Regions from separate parts of the Paenibacillus sp. 2TAF8 genome, predicted to be linked through region 1. Evidence: riboswitches for the same ligand, from Rfam matches in the RefSeq annotation. Region 1 holds a riboswitch; the other holds the start of a gene.
The links. Region 1 has a riboswitch for cobalamin ahead of nikB (nickel ABC transporter permease). Riboswitches for the same ligand answer to the same signal wherever they lie in the genome.

Region 1 (7,799 bases):
CACTGAAAGTGCAACCACCGTGTTAAAAAGTCCCGGCCCTAACATCCCTACTACGGCGATTGCAAAAATCAAACCCGGAAATGCCATCAACGTATCACACAGCCTCATCAGCACCGTATCCACCAATCCCCGCAGAAAACCTGCAACAACACCAACCGCTACGCCTAAGCTGAAAACAATCCCGATCATCATAAATGTGAGCAACAGAGATGTGCGTGCTCCATATAAAAGTCGAGACAGAACACACCGCCCAAGCTGATCCGTTCCGAGTGGATATTCGGGGCTGGATGGTTGCAACACTTTGGCAAAATTCGTGGCAAGTGGATCGTGAGGTGCCAGAAGCGGTGCAATCAGAGCCAGAACGATCCAGCCCGTGGTCAGTGTTAACAAGAAAAGAAATAGACGGCGTTGTGTCAGATATGATCGAATCTTCATCATCATCTAGACATCCACATCCAGTTGAATGCGTGGATCACGCAGATGTGTCCAGAGATCCACGATCAGATTAAGTGTGACATAAATGACCGCCATCCAGATCACATAACCCTGTATCAGGGGGTAATCCCGGGTGAAAATGGCATCCACCGCCATCTGGCCTACTCCTGGCCATACGAATAAACTCTCCACAATCGCTGCCCCGCCAAGTAACGCTCCTGTTGTCATGCCTAGAAGGGTCACAATCGGCAACAGTGAATTCGGCAAAATATGCCGCCAAATAATTATCGATTCCTTCACACCTCTCGCTCTTGCGCCCACTACGTAATTCTGGCTTGTCTCCTCCAGCATGACTGCACGAATCTGCCGGCTATATTGGGCGATCAGCGGAATAGCCAGTGTGACAGCTGGCAAGACCAGGCTATACCATCCGGAATTGCCCATCACGGGCAGTAGTTTCAGCTGCACACCAAACACCAGCATCAGCAGCATGCCCAGCCAGAAGCTTGGCATCGATAAACCAGCAAACGAAAACAGGCGAATAATATAATCCAGCCATTGGTTCTGGCGTATAGCCGAAAGAACTCCCAGCGGAAAAGAAATCAGAATCACCAAAAGCATGGCACTCCCGGTTAACTTGAGCGTTGCCGGAAGACGTGCCATTAACACATCCAGCACCGGACGATCGTATTTATAAGACGTACCAAAGTCTCCCGTGAATACCTGTCCCAGCCACGTCCCATACCGAACCAGAAAAGGTTTGTCTAATCCAAGCTCTAACCTCACCTGCCTAACCAATTCATCCGAAGGTGTGACTCCAGTCGACATCAGCATTAGCCTGGCAGGATCTCCGGGAGACAGATATGTTAATAGAAATGTCAGAAATGTGATGCCAAACAGAACAGCGACCAGTTGTAATAATCGTTTAGCGATATATCTGCCCAATAATAAAAACGTCCTTCCCGGTTCATGCGCATGTACGCCATCAGCCTCATTCGGTTCAATCCAAAAAGGCGTCCTTCTCCGTTTTACTGGATGAGGACGCCTTAAATAAACAGATTTTCAGAAAAAATCATGCTCTTTAAACACCTTCCTATCTCCCGTAGGGTACTGCTGTGTTTGTCCAACCTGGCAGGTCTCCTGGCTTCAGCATCATTGTCATAGCAGCTCCTTCCCGATCTTCTTAAGACCAGTGGATATGCTGCCTGACTCCTCTGTTACAGTGGCGGGACCGCGCCGGCATCACACCGGACTTCCCTTTTAAGCTTCTACCCCAGCGGGTAGAGCACCAAGTTCCACGTATTCAATTCACTAAAAGTGGGTATCTGTTACACTTCTGTATCAGTATAGCGGCATAAGGAATAATGTTCAAAACTTTTCTTTCAAAATTTAAAATCATGAATGCGGCTAATCTCGCACTCGCGAACCCTTGGGTGAAACCCCTGTCACACGTTTGAACATTTTGGAAAAGAGTAGCGGATCGGTGTATCCAACGGAGTGGGCTACTTCACTCACAGACAACATCGGATTACGAAGCAGCTCCGCTGCACGATTCATGCGATACTCCAGAAAAAAGGCTTGCAGCGACTTGCCATATCGCTCTTTGAATAACCCCGATAAATATGTTCGATCCAGCCCGACAGCCTGTGCGATATCCATAATAGAAGTACGCTGGCTATACCGATTCTCCATAAACTGCACAGCCTGCCGAATATAAGTTTCTTTTGTTGAAAGGAGTGGGTTTTCTTCTTCTTTATTCGGTGAGGATGCAATTAATGCCGCTATAAGTCGGTATAACAAGCTTTGATGCAGGACATCCCCCCCTGCAACAGAGCTCGTTCCAGCCTGAAGCATCTCGTCATACAGTGCTGCCAGCACATTCTTATCATGAGCAGTAAACACCGGGTGCTCCTCACTTAACTGCGCACGCTGCATGAAGGCCTTCGCCTGCACACCTCTGAAGCCAAACCACGAATACGTCCAAGGCTCCTGTGTATCCGCCTCATAATGGATGACCGTGTCGGGTAAAATGAGAAATCCTTGCCCCTGAGTCAGAGGATATTCCCGATCCCCCATATATACCGTACCATGGCCCTCATGAACGTAATGCACGATATAAGAGTCACGCACCCCCGGCCCCCAATAATGGGCAGGGTCACATGCCTCCCATCCATAGAATAACAAGACCAGCTCCATCTGCGTCCAGCCCGCAGAAACTACATTCATTTCAACCTTCCGGCTCATGTTCCTCCTCCTTACGACCAACGATGATCCAGCCATCTTCAAACTAATATCATATATCTTTCCGTTTCCGTTACATTAAATTATAACAGGTATATAACGCTATTTGTCATTGAAAACGGAAACAGAAATGGGATTATGCCATGTTTGAAAGGGGTTGAGCCATAGTGATATGAGCCTGTTCGGCCTATAGTTGGGGTACAACATTTTTTTCGGGAAGGATGAACTTGAGATGAACAAAATTACGTTTCTCGGTGCAGGCAGCACCGTTTTTGTAAAAAATGTATTGGGTGATGTGATGATGACGGAGGCCTTGCAGGACTTTGAACTGGCCTTGTTTGATATTGATGCTGAACGTCTAAGTGATTCGGAGCGTTTGTTAAAAAGTCTGGCTCAATCACTGGGAAGCCGCTGTTCCGTAAAAACATACCATGATCGTAAGGAAGCGCTGCGCGGAGCTAAATATGTAATCAATGCTATCCAGGTGGGCGGATATGATCCGTGTACGATTACCGATTTTGAAATTCCGAAGAAATACGGCCTGCGTCAGACAATTGCCGATACGCTCGGTATTGGCGGAATCTTTCGTAACCTGCGTACCATTCCGGTGATGCTGGACTTCGCCAAGGATATGCAAGAGGTATGCCCGGATGCCTGGTTTCTGAACTACACGAACCCGATGGCTGTACTCACCAACGTCATGAATGTGCATGGCGGAATTAAAACGATTGGTCTGTGTCATAGCGTACAGGTCTGCGTGCCTCATCTGTTCGATGCACTGGGGATTGACCAGACTGGTGTCGTTGCGAAAATCGCCGGTATTAACCACATGGCATGGCTCTTGGAAGTAACAAAAGATGGCGTCGATCTGTATCCAGAGATCAAACGTCTTGCGAGACAGAAACAGCAAGAGACTCATGATGATATGGTACGTTATGAACTCATGCATCGCTTCGGTTATTATGTCACAGAGTCCTCCGAGCATAGTGCAGAATATCATCCGTATTTTATCAAACGCAACTACCCGGAATTGATCGATCGTTACAACATTCCACTCGATGAATATCCACGCCGCTGTGTGAATCAGATTGCTGAATGGAAGGAAATGCGAGAGAAGCTGTTCGCGAGTGAAAATATTCAGCATACCCGTAGCCATGAATATGCTTCGCACATTATGGAAGCGATGGAGACAGATCGTCCGTATAAAATTGGCGGCAATGTCATGAACAACGGGTTCATTACCAACTTGCCACGCGAAGCTTGTGTCGAGGTCCCTTGTCTGGTCGATGGCTCCGGAATCAGCCCGACGTATATTGGTGACCTGCCGCCACAACTGGCAGCGCTGAACCGTACTAATATCAACACTCAATTGCTCACCATTGAAGCCGCTATGACGGGCAAAAAAGAGCATATCTATCACGCAGCGATGCTCGATCCGCATACGGCTGCTGAACTGTCCATGGATGACATCGTGGCGATGTGCGATGACTTGATTGAAGCCCACGGCGATTGGCTACCAAAATTCTCATAATATAAACATCAAGACATACAAACCAAGATATGTAACCAGAATGCATAACTAAGATATACAAAAAGAGCACCGTGCCTTTCGAAATCGAAGGGGACGGTGCTTCTTTTTCACTTTTATCACTTATTTTCAGATTATTCCGCAGGCAGTAGAAAACGATATCCAATCCCCGGTTCCGTCTGAATATAGGATGGCCGGGTGGGATCTTCCTTCAATTTTTTACGCAAATGACCCACATACACCCGCAAATAGTGGCTGTCCGACTCATGATGATGCGCCCCCCATACTTGCTGCAAAAGCTGGCGCTGGGTAATGATTTTGCCTGCATTGGAGGCAAGCACCTTCAGCATCTCATATTCGGTTGGCGTTAACTTGACCTGCTCTCCGTCCAGCTCAACCTGTCTTAAAGCCAAATCAATCACTAAGGAACCAAATCGTAAAATGGGTTCATCTGTTGTTTTGGCCACATGCCGCAGCGCCACCCGAATCCGGGCAACCAGTTCACCCATGCCAAATGGCTTGGTTACATAATCGTCTGCGCCTCCATCCAATGCAGCAATTTTGTCTACTTCCTGATCCTTCGCCGTCAGCACAATAATTGGCACCTGCGACCATTCCCTTATCCGGTGAAGCACATCCATGCCAGACATGCCTGGCAAACCGAGATCGAGAACGATCAAATCGGGATGCACCATACTTGCCTGAATAATTCCCTCTTCTCCATCAGCACACTCATAATGATCATATTGGTGGGCCTGAAGAGTCACTTTAAGCAGTTTACGAATCTGCGGTTCATCATCAATGACCAGAATACGTGCTCCTAATCCAGCATTCATCTAATCTCCACCCTCTCCTAGTGCTGTATAGGAAAATGGCCTTTCATCCTCTCCCACAGGCAACTCTATTCGTATTCTTGTTCCTCCATCTGGATTCCCCTCAGCTTGGATTGTACCTCCGTGAACTTCCACAATGCCTTTGCAGATGGCAAGCCCCAATCCAGTTCCCGTAATATGCTGCGTGGAGGGTGAGCGATAAAATTTATCAAACACGCGAGTACGCTCCGGTTCTTCAATCCCAACACCCTTATCATCTACGATGAAGGTCACACAGCTCTGACTCGCATCGTTCTCAACCCGTATGACCACCATGCTCTCGTTAGATGAATACTTGATTGCATTGCTGACGATGTTCACGAGCACCTGCTCGAGCAACACCTCATCTCCGTCAAAAAAGACGGGGTCTTCCGGCAGTTGCACCGTAACTTCACGGTGAGGGCTGAATTCTCTGACTTTTGCCAAAACAACGCTAATCATATCCCCTACGTCACACCATTTGCGATTTAGTTGCAGCATACCGCTCTCCAGCCGCACCATACCAAGCAAGTTGGTCACAAGACGGTTCATGCGCAGTGCTCCGTCACGGATGTTGCCTGTCAATTCTCTGCGGTCCTCGGGTGTAAAAAGAGTATCGTTCTCCATCAGCCCTGTAGCTGAACCGATAATGGCGGTTAACGGCGTGCGCAGCTCATGCGATACCGAATCCAGTAGCGCAGTTCGGATGCGCTCTGATTCAGCGGTAACTTGAGCGAGGCGCGCTTCCTCAGCCAGCTTTACCCGGGCGATCGCACCTGCCGCAAGACTGCCACAGGCTTCCAGTAGCTGGCGCTGTTCCTGCTGCTTCTCCGGCTCATTAGTTGTCATGTGTACGGCAAGTACACCGTGAATGTGATTCTCCGTTCGCAGCGGAACATACAGTCCCGTCGACTCACCAAGCTTTGGTGTACCTTTGCCTGCGATCTGTCCCTGTTTATAGACCCAATCGGCGATAGCCAGCTCCGAAGAACGGCTCCCCCAGGCACTCTTATCTGTCCCGAACTCAGACACAGATTTCTGTTTTACCCCAAGCTTCAGTTCACCCTGCTGATCCGGCAGATATATGGCAGCTGGACTTCCGAGCATAAGGGATATTTGGCTCGTCATGTTATCCAATAAGTTATCCAGATCGGTAATGGCAGTGATCTGTCGACTAAGATCATACAGGGCATTGGTTGTGGCTTCACGAGATTTAACCCGATCCAGCTGTTGCCGTAAACGTCCGGCGAGACTTGCCGTCATGATGGCGACAGCCAAATACACTGCAAACGAAATAAAATATCTCAAATCCTCTACCGTAAAACTGAGATAAGGTGGAACAAAAAAGAAATCAAACATGACAACACTGAGGGTCGCTGCATATATTGCTGGCCCCATTCCCCAATATACAGCACTGATCAGTATAGGAAACAGGTACACCAAAGCAACGTTGACCAGATCATCACTCATCCCGATGATATGAAGCAGTACGGTTAACAGGATGATGGCAAGTGTTACCCATATATAGGCGGGAACCCTTTTCCAACGAGAGATTCCCTGTAAGCTTTCCTGATCTTCGCCCTCTTCCTTATGTTCAGACAAATTCCATTCCACCCGCTTTATTAATAATCATCATCCGCTACGATTAATACATCACGATGTCTCGACAGACGAACAAGCTGGTTCACCACCGATCCCGAGCCACGATGACCATTCAGCCACCATACCCGTTTCGCCTGCCCCACCACCAGTTGTGTCGCCTTCGCTTCCGTAGCCTTTGCAGCCAAAATATCTGGTACCTCCCGCAACTTTGCACTTTGATGGATATGAAAATGGCCCCCCAGCCGCACAGTGAGTTGCTCCAATCCTGCCAGGTGCTCCTTCACTTCAGGAGTCATTACCATGCCTGTGCCGATGTGTACATGATGGACATGCCAGGATGCCTTCAGCCGATAAGCCATGCGAAAACCTCTACGAATTAACCGCTCGGCGTGACGGTCACTGCTGACACACACAAAAACCGACTCTTCACGGCGCCATGGGCCCCGTAGTGTACGCGCCGCTCGCTGCGATTCCAGCCGCTCATCCACATCGTCCGCAAGTTCGCGTAGAGCCAGCTCACGCAGAGCGATCAGATTACCTATTTTAAAAAAATTCGCAAGCGCCTGCTCCACCTTGGCAGTTGCATAGATTTTACCCTCTCGCATGCGCTGCCGCAAGGCCTCGGGAGCGACATCAATCAGCTGCACCTCGTCCGCCAATTGAATGATCCGATCAGGTATCGTCTCTCTCACCCGCACGCCCGTAATATGCTCAACGGCATCATTCAAGCTTTCAAGATGCTGTACGTTCACGGTTGTAATGACGGATATGCCTGCGTCTAGCAGTCGCAGCACATCATCATAACGCTTTTGCCGAGCATTCCCAGGCACATTGGTATGCGCAAGCTCATCCACAAGCACCACTTCGGGATGCAATTGTAATATCGCTTCCGTATCCATTTCCTCTAAGCATGTGCCTTGATATACACTCTGTGCTCGCGGGATGATAGACAACGAGCCGATTTGTTCCACCGTGTCTGCTCGACCATGGGTTTCCAGCAACCCAATTTGCACATCGATGCCTTTGCGCAACAGATCATTGCCTTCCCGCAGCATCATATAAGTTTTGCCCACCCCCGGAGCAGCCCCAATATAGATTTTGAACGTACCACGCCGAATCAGTCCAATCTGTTCCTCCATCTC
Region 2 (7,799 bases), on a different contig from region 1:
TGCGTCCATCCTTGATGTTCATGCGCAGATCGATGATGCCAACCGGGAATTTGCGAGTGTGTTTCACATTGCTTTCCGGTGACAAGCCGTAGTTCCAGTCCCAGTTGTTATAACGCTCGGCCGAGATTTCTTTAATTTTGTCCCAATCTTTCTCGGTCAGCTTGTACTGAGGAACGTCCTGCGGCTCCATGCGGAAGATATGACGCAGCAACTCATCACGGAACTCTTCAATCGTCGGATTGCTGTCAATCAGATCACGAATGTTGGCCACCCGGCTACGAACCGATTTGGTGCTTTTGGATTTGAATTTCTCGGGATTCACATTCAGGGAAGCCTGAACATGCTCCAGATTCAGATCAAACATCAAAGTGCCGTGACTGAACATGCGACCACGGGTAGCAAATTGGGCGTTGCCCGAAATTTTCTTTTCGCCGACTTGCAGATCATTACGCCCGGTCAACTCGGCATTAACACCAAGCTCGTGCAAGGCTTCAACCACAGGCTGGGTGAATTTGCGGAAGTTATGGAAGGATTGACCGTCATCCGCCGTAATGAAACTGAAGTTCAGGTTGCCTAGATCGTGATACACCGCCCCGCCCCCGGATAGACGACGTACCACTTGCACACCGTTATCCTGAACGTACTCGATATTAATCTCTTCAATCGTGTTTTGGTGCTTACCTATAATGATCGACGGACGGTTGATGTAAAACAATAGATAGCTATCATCCTCCATCGGCAGATGCTTCAGAATGTACTCCTCAATCGCAAGGTTTACAGAAGGATCTGTAATGCCCTGATTATCTACAAACAGCATGGTCATTCCTCCATTAATGTATGTGAGAGGCGTGAAGCCCCTTATGTAGTGATACTTGTATCCTTGATTCAGAAACAGAATCTCTGAAATTCCTCTTCTATTGTAAACGAATTGTCGTTGGGACACAAAGAAAACACGTTGATGCCATTTATTTTGATACAACTCTTACAGGCGGATGAATTCAAAAGCAATACAGGATTGACCCATCCCTCCTATGCCATCCATAATAAAAAGAACATACAGAGAGGATGACGGAAGAATGACCGGTTTTATCGAAGTGTTCGGACATGGTGGAGATGTGGAGACCGCGGCTTCGAGGTTTGGGGGCCACGCTGCAGATTTTCTTGATTACAGCGCCAATATTAACCCTTTGGGACCGCCAAAAGAGGTTTTGGGAGCATTGCAGCAAGGTTTGCATTCGGTGCTTCGTTATCCTGATCCGGGTCATCGGGGATTCAAAGCACTCCTGAGCGAACGTTTGGGAGTAACACAAGAGCAAATTTCCGTAGGCAATGGCGCGGCTGAAAGTATGGCATTGATTCTGCTGGCACTGGCTCCGCACAAGGTTGGAACGGTGGAGCCAGGTTTCTCGGAATATCGCGCTTTGGCAAGGCAATTCGGTGCGGAGGTCATGCATACTACAGGTCGGGAAGAGTTGAATTGGCAGGCGAGACCCGAAGATATCGAACAATTGATGGAAAAGGTAGATCTGCTTTTTCTCGGACAGCCAAACAATCCAAATGGGGTGCAATATCCGGCGGAGGTGCTTCACAGGTTAGCTCGCAAAGCCGAAGAAACGGATACGGTGCTCGTTATGGATGAGGCCTTTATTGATTTTATTCCAGCGGCCCAGCGTCAGTCTCTTGCTCCGTATTTGCATAAATACCCGCATGTGATCATCATTCGTTCGATGACCAAGTTTTATGCGATTCCAGGGTTGCGGCTCGGGTATGCCTTGGGCAACGCAAGATACATACAGGCAATGACGGAGAAACAGGTGACCTGGAGCGTCAACGGACTGGCACTTATCGCAGGAGAAGCGTGTCTGCGCAGCGGCGAACGTTTCGAACAGGACACGATATCGCAAATTACACGTGAGCGTGTGCGATTGTACACAGCACTAGAGGCTTTTAGATTTAGCGTGACGCCGGGGGAGGCTAATTTTATTCTGGCGCGTGTACCAGAACCTTGGACGGCAGTTTATATGCAGGAGGCATTGGGGCGTCGAGGCATACTCATTCGTAGCTGTGCGATGTATCCGGGGCTAGATGCAGGACATATACGCTTTGCGGTTAAAGGTGCTGAAGCCAACGACAGGTTGCTTGATGTGCTTAGAAGTGGTGTGCTTGAACCAAACGAGGATCAGGAAGCTGATCTGGAATCTGCCGATCAGGAGAGCCAGCAGGATCATAAGCCACTATCCGAAAAAATAAAGGGAGGGAAGCGGTTGTGACACTCCCGTTTTATAATTATTTTACACATGGGAAAGTAGACGAGAACAATTATAGGTCCTATTCCTGGCCGGGTCTGAACATATTTGCTCATGAACGGCATATCAAAGCACAGGTGGCACATCCTGCTCATGCCTTGTCTAGCGCGGTATATGGGGGCGGGATGCTTGAATTGAACCGTGTCTTCAACATCTATGTGGACAAACATTACCGCTGTGATGATCCGCCTCGTGATATCGCGGAGGCTTTACATAAGTGGCAGGAGCAAGCCGATCAATGTGCTGGACTATTGACCGCTGTCAGGTTGGAGCATACCTCTATTCAGGAGTATATGAGTTCGGAATTTGGGCTGTTGTGCTGTTCGACTGCCGGCGTATCCAATGCAGCACGGGCAGGTTCGGAGAGGACTGTTTTTGATGTCCATGGAAAAACACAAAATAGAACTCCATATATTCCTGGAACAATTAATATCATGCTGTGGTTTAATGGACAGATGACCTCAGGGGCAATGGTCAACGCGGTTCAGACAGCGGTAGAGGCCAAAGCCGCAGCGCTTGCTGATGCAGGTGTTGCGGATTCGGAGAACGGGCTTCCTGCCACAGGTACAACAACCGATGCGATTGTGCTCGCTGTACGTCAGACTACGGCAGATGATAGTCAGCCGCTTCACACCTACGCGGGGACAGCAACAGCTTTGGGGGCGGCCATCGGCAGACTGGTATATGACACGGTGACAGAAAGCCTTCAGGCCGGATTGCAATGGAAAGAAAGGAACGGGCACAGTAATGACATTTGAATTGGAGCATCTATGGACATCATCGTTCTGGATTGGCATGTCTGGAGCTTGGATCATCATTCTTGCATACATATTAGACCGATGTATCGGAGACCCACGTTGGATTCCGCATCCCGTTATCGGTATGGGGAAAGGCATCTCGGCACTGGAGCGTGTTATTCGGGCACGAGTACATACAGATCAGGGTCTGAAAAAAGCCGGGATCTGGTTACCGATCTTGATTGCAGGGGGGGCTTTTGCTGTCACATGGGGTCTTCTGATTCTACTGGGTCTGTTCCACCCGATCTTGGCGGCTACAGCCGAAATTATTCTAATCGCCACAACGATTGCTTCCAAAGGTCTGCGTGATGCAGGCATGGAAGTGTACCACCACTTGAAACAGCAGGACTGGCCTGCTGCACGGCGTTCACTCGGTATGATTGTTGGACGAGATACGGCACATCTGGACGAGCCTGAGGTCGTTCGGGGAACGGTGGAGACGGTTGCGGAAAATATTGTGGATGCCATTGTATCGCCACTATTCTATGCGCTCATTGGTGGTGCTCCGCTGGCGATGGCCTACCGTGCGGTTAATACGCTTGATTCCATGGTTGGATATAAAAATGATAAATATCTGCATCTCGGCTGGGCCTCCGCCCGGATGGATGATTGGGCTAACTGGATTCCCGCTCGCGTGACTGCTCTGCTGTTAATTGTAGGCGCATGGGTACTAAAACTGGATGCCAAAGGCGCAATGCGTATGGTTGCCCGGGATGCGAGATTGCATCCCAGTCCCAATAGCGGTTTTCCCGAATCGGCAGTGGCTGGAGCGCTCGGAATTCGACTGGGCGGGCATAATGTGTACCACGGCGTAGCTTCATTTCGAGCTTATATGGGCGAGGCTACACGGCCGATGGAGGCGGAGGATATTGTGCGAACGACCCGGTTGATGTTCTGGTCAGCGGGCGCTTTTGTGGGTCTTTGTTTCTTAGCATCCTTGGGAGTGTGGTTAGCAGGAGGTGTGCTGTTGTGGTAATTAAAGAAGGGCAGGAGCAGGGTGAATCAAACTATAGTGAATCAGAACAGAGTGGATCAGAGCAGTCTGCCTCTAAGCGAAGCATTGTACTGATCCGTCATGGAACAACCCAGTGGAATGTGGAAAAAAAATATCTAGGGCATACCGACATGGGACTGTTGCCTGATGCACAAGAAGAGCTGGTTAGGCTAGGCGAGCAGTGCCGTGATCTCACATGGGATGCGGTGTATTGCAGTGACTTGCTACGCTGTCGACAGACGCTGGCACATATTGCACCGCAGTTGATTGAGCAAGTGAAGTTTGATTCACGCCTGCGCGAGAATAATTTTGGACAATGGGAAGGCTTGAATTATGAGCAATTGAAGGATAATTCCTTGTATCGGAGCTGGATTGATGATCCTCAGAAGGTAACCCCGTCTGAAGGGGAAACGTGGCAGACTTTTGCGGAACGTATGGATTCTTTTCTGCGCGAACATATCTGGTCGGAGAATACGGATGCGCTAATTTTGGATAAGGTGAATCGGGCTGATCTTGAAGTATTACAAAGTTCACAGCGTATTTCACATAGAAATTCACATGAGCATTCACACAGGACACTTATCGTGACCCATGGTGGAGTCATACGTTATATGTTATCCAGGCTCATCCCAGGTTTAGGGTTCTGGGATACACATGTAATCCCCGGACAAGCCATTCAGGTTCATATGGAAAAACAGGGAGAAGACTGGCGTGGCAGACGAGTGGATTTTCCGTTCTTCGGGTTGTAAGGTGGTGCAATATACCCTATAATCACAACAGAAGTGTGACTCGGACGGACATATTTGGTGTGATAGGCTGAGAGGCCTGAACTGACGTGATTCGTGCGAAGAGCACTGCGATTCTGTTTGATCTCAATTAACCATCTTTAACGACCAAGGGTCCCGCGTGCAAAGCCAATGTCCATGATGAACAAGGACAAGTTATGGTATGCACAAGGGTAAAATGGGGAAGCTGGTGCAAATCCGGCACGGTCCCGCCACTGTGAAACAGGAGTCATCCTGTAAGTCAGATTACCAGCCCTGGACGTACAAGCCGGTGTTCCTTCGAGGAAAGGACAACGTTTCGGGCTATTTCTGCGCGCATGAACAGCTGCCTTGCTGCACATGTACAGATGGCCGTATGCGAGACGTGATCCCTAATCCTTGTTTAAGGATAAGGGATTTTTCTTATTGTACACGATGTAGTGGAGTCATTTTATACACGTATAACGGAGAGTGCAGAACCAATTTGGAGAAACGAAGTGCTCGCCTTTATCACCGGATTTTTCCCTTTGAATAAGGGAATCAAAAAAATCTGGGGGTAACAGCGATCGGAAAATGGTACTGCAATCGGAGTGGCCTCGTGTATACAACAAAAGCAACAACAATAGTACAGATAGAGAAGGGGAGTTTAAATCAATGATTAAGAACTGGAAAGCACTCACATCACTGTTGAGCGCAGCAATGCTGGCACTGGCGCTGGCTGGATGCGGTAATACTGCAACAAAAGAAGGCGCGGGTAGCTCACAGCAACCTGCACAGGAGCAATCTCAGGAACAAAAGCAAGCGGATCTGAAAACTCAATATCCACTGACCGTTACAGATGCAACGGGTGAGTCTTTCACTTTTGAAAAAGCACCAACCAAAATCGTCTCGGTATCTCCAGCTGAAACGGAGTCGCTGTTTGCACTCGGACTGGATAATGAGATTATTGGCGTATCCGACTATGACGATTATCCGGAAGCGGCAAAGACAAAAGCAAAAATGGGCGGTATTAACAAGCCGAATGAAGAATCCGTTATTGCAGCAGATGCGGATATCGTATTCGGAGGTATTTCATTGAGCGAGGATGCAGTGAAAAAGCTGCGTGATCTGGGCATTACCATTTTCAAAACCGATCCTAAATCCATTGACGATGTGATGAACAATATCGAAACATTTGGTAAAATTACCGATCATCAGGAGCAGGCACAGAAGCTCATCACACAGATGAAGCAGGATGTAACAGATGTAACCGAAGCGGTAAAAGCCGTAAAACCGGAAGATAAGAAAAAAGTATACATCGAGTTCTCCCCAGGCTGGACGGTAGGTAAAGGTGAGTTCATGGACGAACTGATCAACGTAGCCGGAGGTACCAATGTTGCTGCCGACAAAGAGGGCTGGTATCAGATTAACGAAGAAAATGTTATTGCCTCCAACCCGGATGTCATTCTGTATACAAATGATGTTGTTGACGAAAATTCCAAAACTCTGGATCAGATTATCAAAGCGCGTAGCGGCTGGGATCAAATTACGGCGATGAAAAACAATGCTTTGATTGGACTGGATGCCAATTTGCTCAGCCGTCCGGGGCCACGTATAACTCAAGGATTGAAAGAAGTAGCCAAAGCGATCTATCCCGACCTGTTCAAATGAGCAGAAAGCTGATCCTGTTCGGAACGATGGGCATGGCGCTGCTGGTGCTTACCGTGCTCATCTGCACGGGCATCGGTTCAGTGGCGTTGCCCATCCGGGACATCGCTGGTATTCTCGTTCATAAATTGCCATGGGTGGGTGACTGGATTACACCTGATTGGAGCAGGGCTGCCGAACAAATTATATGGAAGGTGCGTTTCCCGCGTGTCTTGCTGGCTGTGCTCGTCGGCGCTTCGCTAGCTATTGCAGGTGCAGGTTTTCAAGGTGTGTTGCGTAATCCGCTTGCTGATCCATTCACACTGGGGGTATCCTCAGGTGCTTCGGTGGGGGCGGCGTTTCTAATATTCTTTGGTTTACAGTACGCTATAATTGGTATTTGGACACTGCCGCTAGTTGCTTTTTTGACCGGTGTAGTAACGTTATGGTTTGTGCTGTCACTGGCTCGTGAAGGTCGGAAAATACCAACACACAGCCTCATTCTGGCAGGTGTGGTCATGCAAAGTTTTCTGGGCGCAGTCGTTTCCTTCCTGTCGACTATGTCGAAGCAGACAATTAATGAAATTATATACTGGACGATGGGAAGTCTGGCACTGCGTGGGTGGTCGTATACGACCATCCTTTTCCCGTATTTTCTGCTTGGACTGATTTTTCTATGGAGCCGGGCACGTTCTCTGAATGTCTTGGCACTGGGTGAACGTCAGGCAGCACATATTGGTGTTGGTGTGGACAGGCTCAAGTTATCTGTACTGGCTGTAGGTACATTACTAACAGCAGGAGCTGTTTCGGTCTCGGGAGTCATCGGATTTGTTGGCTTGGTTATTCCGCATATTTTGCGATTGCTGGTGGGGCCGGACTATCGATTGCTGGTACCTTTATCTGCGATTGGCGGTGCGATTTTTATGGTATGGGCAGACACCATAGCTCGTTCTTTGTTGGCACCGACCGAGATACCGCTAGGCGTCGTGACTGCTTTTGTCGGTGCGCCATTCTTCGCTTACCTGTTGCATCGGAATAAAAAGCTGAGGAAAGGGATGATGCCGTGATTGCCGAAAAAGATGATACTGCCGCTGCTATGTTGGTAACTGTTGCACAGGCGGGCAAAACCTATGGTGATCATCATGCCCTGTATCCTACAGATTGGCAGATCACAGAAGGAGATTGGTGGGGTGTCGTTGGCCCCAATGGAAGCGGCAAGTCCACACTACTCCAGCTTATAGCAGGAACGGAATCGTTAAGTGGAGGCCAGATCAGCATGGCTGGTCGTGATATCGGATCTTACAGCCGTAAG

Region 2: linked by a shared signal. The riboswitch ahead of AB4Z30_RS12145 (ABC transporter substrate-binding protein) and the one ahead of nikB (nickel ABC transporter permease) in region 1 are both predicted to bind cobalamin.

What each region holds. Positions count from the first base shown of each region.
Region 1 is NZ_JBFRFN010000013.1:150,723-158,521, reverse strand. It holds gene nikC (nickel transporter permease) at 1-441, opposite strand, end outside; gene nikB (nickel ABC transporter permease) at 442-1,380, opposite strand; cobalamin riboswitch at 1,549-1,743, opposite strand; gene AB4Z30_RS19655 (AraC family transcriptional regulator) at 1,843-2,679, opposite strand; gene AB4Z30_RS19650 (alpha-glucosidase/alpha-galactosidase) at 2,909-4,207, shown strand; gene AB4Z30_RS19645 (response regulator) at 4,339-5,040, opposite strand; gene AB4Z30_RS19640 (DUF4118 domain-containing protein) at 5,041-6,657, opposite strand; gene AB4Z30_RS19635 (histidine kinase) at 6,678-7,799, opposite strand, start outside.
Region 2 is NZ_JBFRFN010000006.1:439,627-447,425, forward strand. It holds gene AB4Z30_RS12120 (lipoate--protein ligase) at 1-817, opposite strand, end outside; gene cobD (threonine-phosphate decarboxylase CobD) at 1,077-2,270, shown strand; gene AB4Z30_RS12130 (adenosylcobinamide amidohydrolase) at 2,267-3,064, shown strand; gene cbiB (adenosylcobinamide-phosphate synthase CbiB) at 3,102-4,079, shown strand; gene AB4Z30_RS12140 (histidine phosphatase family protein) at 4,073-4,846, shown strand; cobalamin riboswitch at 5,025-5,154, shown strand; gene AB4Z30_RS12145 (ABC transporter substrate-binding protein) at 5,516-6,511, shown strand; gene AB4Z30_RS12150 (FecCD family ABC transporter permease) at 6,508-7,554, shown strand; gene AB4Z30_RS12155 (ABC transporter ATP-binding protein) at 7,584-7,799, shown strand, end outside.